Regions from separate parts of the Paenibacillus sp. J31R120 genome, predicted to be linked through region 1. Evidence: predicted binding sites of a transcription regulator. Region 1 holds the regulator's gene; the other holds the start of a gene.
What was found. The regulator CtsR, encoded in region 1, represses protease genes until heat stress. The targets are predictions, from matches to a motif close to ATGGTCAATAAAGGTCAAACA.
Positions count from the first base shown of each region.

Region 1 (3,391 bases):
GCGTCAATACTAATGCCGGCAGATGCATCATGACGGATGCACGTATGCCTGTGCCGACGTTAGTCGGACAAGTTGTTAGATAGCCGCGCTTCTCATCGAACGCGTAATCTGCCGCTTCCTCGAATATATCGTCAATTCCGCTCGCCAACGTCCATGCCTCGCCGATCTGAAATCCGGGATACAAACATTGGATGCGCAAATGGTCTTCTTCGTTAATCATGATGCTCACCGCTTCGTCCTCACTCAGGATGACGGCGCCTCCGCGCGACTCATTAGCCAGATTCGGACTGATGAGATGTTTCTCGACGAGCACTCGCTTATCCAGCTCGCTAAGATCGGAGAGCAGTATTGTATCGAAGCGGCCGTACGCGTCCAGTTGCCCGGTTTGGCTTACTTCGGCAAGCTGATTCAGCACTTCCGTCGCTTGCTCACTCGTCGCCAGCATCGGAAACGGCTGATGCCGCAAGTTGCGCGCAACACGCACTCTGCTGCTAATGACCACGTCAGAATCGGGACCTGCGCCCCTCATCCAATCGCTGAGCGCATCTTCTGAGAATCGATGCTTCGTCAACAGGCTCACTCCTTTACGTCTTAGCTATGTCTACAGTTCCGCTATCTTCCGCTCCAGCTCGCGTATGCGATCCCGAAGCTCTGCCGCGTTCTCGAATTCCTCTTGTTCAATATAAGTCTGCATATCCTTCCTGAGCTGCTCAATCTCCCGCTTGCATTGAATCTGCCCGCCGGATCGCTTCGGAATCTTGCCGCTATGTGTCGTGCTGCTGTGCACGCGCTTGAGCAGCGGATCAAGCCGGTCGGCGAACGCGCTGTAGCATGAGCTGCAGCCGAAGCGGCCAATCTTGCTGAACTGCGCATACGTCAGTCCGCACTCCTCACAGCGTACCGTCTGCGGCGCTGACTGAGGCGTTGTGGTTCCCGGCGAATTGAAGTCAAGCAATCCGGAGAGAAGACTATGAATGGAGAAGCTGTTCGGTGTGCCTGGAATGCCTTCGCCCTTCTCGCGGGCGCAGCTTTCGCAAATATGGAACTCCGTCTTTTCGCCATTCACAATTTTCGTAAAATGAAGCGTAGCCGGCCTCTTGCCGCATTCTTGGCAGAACAAAACACGTCCCCCTTCCTATTTGACCAGTAATGAAATAAGCATCGAACGCAGCAGTCTTGCCCGCATCTCGTCACGCATAGGCAGCATCAGGGCAATCGTATCGCGATGGATGGCCGCCCCAAGCAAATTCGCCTCCCGCTTCGTAATCAGTCCCGCTTCATGCAGCTGATAAATCAGCCCTTCCGCAGCGCCCTGATCGACACTATTCCCTACGGTCTGCTCAATGTGGTACTGGATCGTCTTCAGCGCCGGCAGATCTACACGCTGAATTCGGATATAGCCTCCGCCCCCGCGCTTGCTCTCAACCATGTATCCCTTCTCCAGCGTGAACCGGGTACTGATCACATAATTGATTTGCGAAGGCACGCATGAAAACTTATCCGCAAGCTCGTTGCGTTGAATCTCAACGGCGCTTTCATTGCTGTCATCCAGCATATGCTTCAAGTACTGTTCAATGAGATCGGAAATGTTACGCAAACCACCAACCTCCCTGATCTTGCGCCAAATAAAAGCCCGACAATGAGGAAATTGCACCTCAACTGACTTTGACTTTCTTTGACTTTAACTTTATTATACGCAAAAATTACCGCAGGTCAATACAATGGAGTTTAAATTTTCTGAACATTTATACAGATGCAAAAATCGGCACATCGCTACTATCTAGCTTGATGCGCCGAAGCTTGGTTTATACCTGTATATAACGGCGATTGATGGCATTCGTTGTATCCACAGGCCACTTTACCACTGCTTTTAGACTTATAATTGCGCATCGTATCCGTTGCTCCGTCCAGAAGTCACATGCCGCTCCGGTAATGGAGCTCTCCTTACTTGGACTGTACCTTCTCAATCTTGCTGGCTGTGGCCTGCGCCGGATAAGACTCGGCCACTGCTCCTTCGATCTCGACACGCACATCATCGCCCACCTCAACTCCGGCCATGTCCGTCTCGTCGGTGACGGTCAACCAGATCGCCTGAGGGCGCAGCACCGTTAGAATTTCATCCACCGACTCCAGCTCCGGCTTTAATTCGATCTCTGTCACATCCTTGCTCTGCACAACCAATAGCTGATCATCCTGAATCGCAATGACACGGCCTGCTTGATAGTCCCAGGCTGCCTCCTGCTTCTTGTCAGAACCGCATCCCACTAGCGTAACAACGGCAGCCAGCAAAACCAGTGTCATAACCGCTTTTACCTTCATGGACATCCCTCCTTGAAAGCTGCGTTTATGCAGCTACCCCGGATTACCCTTTTTGCTCCATTCAGAAACAAGGGTTGCTTCTTGTCTAATCTTTGGGGAGCACAACAGGATTCATAACCGGCGAAGAGAGAATGACCGACGTGTTCACATTGCCATACGGCATTAGGCGCTCTACCAACAAGCTAAGCTCATCCATACCGGTAACGGCCGCTTTCAATATATAACTTACCGTCCCTGTGACACGATGGCATTCCAAGATATCTCCGTCATGCACAATTCGCTTATCGAATTCATTCGGCGATACTTTCAGCTCGCTAATTTGAATAATGACCTGAATATTCCTTCCTAAAGCAGCTGGCGACACCCTGGCCGCGAAACCGGTAATGGCCCCTTTCTCTTGCAGCCGAAGAAGCCTCTCCGACACGCTGGGCCGGCTCAGCGCCAATTTTTTGGAAAGCTCGCTTACCGTCATGCGCCCATCTTCTTGCAACAATTTCAAGAGCGTTCGGTTCAAATGGTCCATCTTTGTAAGCCACCTTTCACTTTGCTTGGCATTCCTGCAAATAAGATTCAATGTTATCTATATTAACATGAAAATCGTTCAGATTAACATATAACCTTATTTAATCCTGCTGTATTCTAATTTATATAAACCTTATGCAGGTGGTGCATGCAAAATGTTGCTATTATCAGGCTACAAAGTGAAGGCATCTGTGTGGAAATGGCTTCATATTGCAATAGGCTGCTTCGTTACAGCCGGCGGACTTCTCCTCTTAAAGCATTCCGGTGTCGTCACAGGAGGGACAGCAGGGCTGGCCCTTAGCTTATCTCCCATGCTGAACATTCCGTTCCATTACTTGTTCGCCTTACTCAACTTGCCATTCTTTCTTTTTTCATACTTTTATATGGGCAGATCCTTTACATTCACAACAATGATCGCCATTACCATGCTCACGGGACTGAGCTCGCTGGACAGCGTGCTGCCCGCATTCACCATCCCGGCGCTGCCTGGCGCGATCATTGGCGGGGCCTTTATCGGAGTTGGACTGATTGGATTATTCCGCAACGGCGC
Region 1 is NZ_JBWDNN010000015.1:13,120-16,510, reverse strand. Features, by position in the region: gene AC0YNW_RS28475 (protein arginine kinase) at 1-571, opposite strand, end outside; gene AC0YNW_RS28470 (UvrB/UvrC motif-containing protein) at 602-1,120, opposite strand; gene AC0YNW_RS28465 (CtsR family transcriptional regulator) at 1,136-1,597, opposite strand; gene AC0YNW_RS28460 (DUF3221 domain-containing protein) at 1,945-2,319, opposite strand; gene AC0YNW_RS28455 (Lrp/AsnC family transcriptional regulator) at 2,405-2,842, opposite strand; gene AC0YNW_RS28450 (YitT family protein) at 2,997-3,391, shown strand, end outside.

Region 2 (3,391 bases), on a different contig from region 1:
AGTACTTGGCACGCTACCCTTCCGAGCTCGCGCTTCGTCTGAATCGACGTCTCGGAATCGCCTTGCACAATGATGACCTGCGATAGCCCGTATGCCCTGCGCAGCTTCTCCTCCAGTTCGGACAAACCGAACATCGACTTGTACAGAGGCTCCAGCTGTTCGAGTGCGCTGCGGCCTTGCTCGCTGATCCGCATGCCCGCCGTATGAATCTCCAGCAGGCCTTGCTCCTTTAGGAAATCGGTCTCTGCCCGAAGCACTCTCTCCGTCATATCCAGCGTATTCGCCAGTGTACGGCGGCCAATCGTGTCCGATAGCATTACCTGATGCAGGATCATGTACCTCTTCCGCATGACTTCCAGAAGCTCAGGCACAAGCTGCTGCTGCAGTTCAATGAGCTGTCGCATCTCTTATCCTTCACTCCATCGGTCATTAGCATAATGGGATTCAAAGAATTGTTGGGACTGAATTCGTCCCGCGTGTTCATTTTAAGTCCCACCTCTATTTTAACGAAAACAAGAGCAGCCTGCAAGAGTCGAATCGCATTTGAAAACGATTTCCGACATCTTTTTCACAAATTTAATTTTCCCAGCCTTCTTGCTTTAACGGCGTGAATATCATATAATCATCTCTGCTACTGTTTTTTGAAGAGATGCGCCCGTGGTCCAATGGATATGACGTAGGCCTCCGGAGCCTGAGATCTAGGTTCGATTCCTAGCGGGCGCGCCACTATACCAATAAACTTAAGCCGTTCAGCCTCATGCTGAGCGGCTTTTTTGCATCCTGCAACCAACCTGTGCATGATAGCTTCTTCCGTCCTGCAACAAACCTAACTACAATAACGTTTATATGGGCGGATTTAAAATCACCCAAGTCTGTAGATATTTGGAGGAAGTTATGAAGCGAAAAAACAAGCGTTTGCTACTGGCAGCTTTTGTACTCGTACTCGCCATTATTATTATTCAATCAAAGGCCGTGCCAAAAGCCTTAGCATCTATTGCAGCAACGCTATATGTAAACTCTCATTACGCTGGGAAGAATCTCTCATTCACCGGCGTGGAATATGAAGCTCATTTCGGCCAATATATCGATTCTTTCAAGAATCGCACCGAGAGCATCCATCTAATGATGTACCCAAACGCTATGCCCGTCTTCGTTCAATATGATCCTCTCGACACGAGCAGATAACTTCTTCACATTGTTTCTGGTATATCGGTACACAATTGTAGGCTCCGACACGCTATCCTCCTGTTCCCGCTTTTGATCGCTTCTCTTGTTTCTGCCAAAAATCCGGCGGTTCATAGCTAATCAGCGTATAATCCAGTTATTGATAGATAAGTCGTTATCAACAGCTCTGTTCAAAAATTATTGTACGTTCATTTACGAATGGAATGGTTATTGCATTGTTAATTTGCAGTGAGGATTGGAGAAGTCGTGAAAAAAGCTACATTTGGTCAAATGAAGGAGCCCTTGACCCCTCGAGAGGAGTGGAGAACACAGATCATTGACGCTGCGAAGACGGGTTTCTTCAAAGCGTTCCAATCCTTCTTCACCTTCAAGCTGCAACGGGATCTCGATGTGATGCTGGGGGCGATCCAAGGGGTTATCCCGCAGCTTAGCGGAATCATCCTTGAACTGGGCACAGATGAGGAAGAGCGGAAGCTACGTCTGGAGGATTTGCACAAGCTGAAGCATGCCGTCAGCTATTATGAATGGCTGCAGCGTTTCGTCAATGACCTGCAAAACGGGGTCTACTTTACGGAGCGGACCGAAGAGCAAATATAGGGTTTGGCCTGAAAAATCAATTTCTTTGACCATCTTTGACTTTTTGATTTTAATCCGTTATGATAGGAATACGAATTTTTGATTCATGCTTTTACGTAGACGAAGGAGGACTGGTTCGAAATGAATTTTGTGCCTATGGTTATTGAGCAAAGCAATCGGGGGGAACGTTCATACGACATCTATTCCCGCCTGTTGAAGGATCGCATCATATTTCTAGGTTCTGGCGTGAATGACGTGGTAGCCAACTCCATCATCGCGCAAATGCTGTTCCTGGCGGCGGAAGACCCGGATAAGGATATTTCCCTATACATCAACAGCCCTGGCGGTTCCATAACAGCCGGTATGGCCATTTATGATACGATGCAATACATCAAGCCGGATGTATCGACGATCTGCGTAGGTATGGCCGCGTCCATGGGCGCGTTCCTGCTGACAGCGGGCGCGAAGGGCAAGCGTTATGCGCTGCCTAACAGCGAAGTCATGATTCACCAGCCGCTTGGCGGCGCTGAAGGCCAAGCCAGCGACATCGAGATCCGCGCTCGCCGCATCCTGAAGATGCGCGACAAGCTGAACCACATCCTGGCGGAACGTTCCGGCCAGCCGCTCAGCCGCATCGAGCAGGACACCGACCGCGACTACTTCATGAGCGCAGCCGAAGCCCACGCTTACGGCCTCGTAGACAAAGTCATCGAGAAGGTCTAATCATTCATAACGCAGAGAAACCTCCCTTCCACTTTTGTGGAGGGGAGGTTTTTAATTTGCGGACGCTATGTTTATGCCCCAAAGTCTGTCTCTGCTTAATCGCGAAATCCTCACTTTAAATAATCAACCAGCTCTCGCAGCGGCTCCCCGCTGATAAAAGCATACTTCAACTTAACATGATCAATAATGACGGAATAGGGTTCAAATGAGTATGGATGACATGGCTCACGCAAGCTACCTTCTCTTCCTAACAAGACACCCTTCATCACTGCTAAGTTGCAAACCTTATAACAGTTTCTTACAACACTAATTCTCTGTTCCAGTCACTTTCGCACGATTAACGTTGCCCCATACCCCTTCCAGAAGCCCCCCGCCTCGCTCCTCCCATTTTTTTCTGGTCCATAGTGACTTTTATCACATCTTTCCAATTCCTGCTCATGCTATATTGGCATCACAACGACAACAGACAAATGCAACAGAGAGATAGTCAGGAGGAGTACCTATGGAGATTGAAGCGCTGCTCAAGGTGGAGCAGCTTGCGTTGAAGAAGCTGCGCATTTTCCGGCAAAGCCTGTGGCGGTACCTGTCACGTTCCATGCTGGCAAGCATGTTTATCGGTTTCGGCGTTATCGTCGCATTCAAGACAGGCAGCTTCTTTTATGTCGAGCATTCTCCGCTCACCTATCCCATGGCCGCCCTCACGTTCGGCACAGCCATTATTCTGATTAGTTATGGCGGAGGCGACCTGTTCACCGGCAACACCTTCTACTACAGCTACGCCGCCCTTCGCAAAAAAATGCGCTGGAGTGATACCACTAAGCTGTGGATTCTAAGCTATGGCGGCAACATCCTTGGCGCTGCGGTGTTCGCACTCCTGATCTGGCTGACCGGACTATTCGCCGATCCG
Region 2 is NZ_JBWDNN010000002.1:37,277-40,667, reverse strand. Features, by position in the region: gene AC0YNW_RS06810 (sugar-binding transcriptional regulator) at 1-404, opposite strand, end outside; tRNA gene AC0YNW_RS06805 (tRNA-Arg) at 652-726, shown strand; gene AC0YNW_RS06800 (hypothetical protein) at 895-1,185, shown strand; gene AC0YNW_RS06795 (hypothetical protein) at 1,432-1,782, shown strand; gene clpP (ATP-dependent Clp endopeptidase proteolytic subunit ClpP) at 1,903-2,484, shown strand; gene AC0YNW_RS06785 (formate/nitrite transporter family protein) at 2,987-3,391, shown strand, end outside.
Region 2: a site for CtsR is predicted at 1,805-1,825, ahead of clpP (ATP-dependent Clp endopeptidase proteolytic subunit ClpP). Genes of this name have one in related genera too.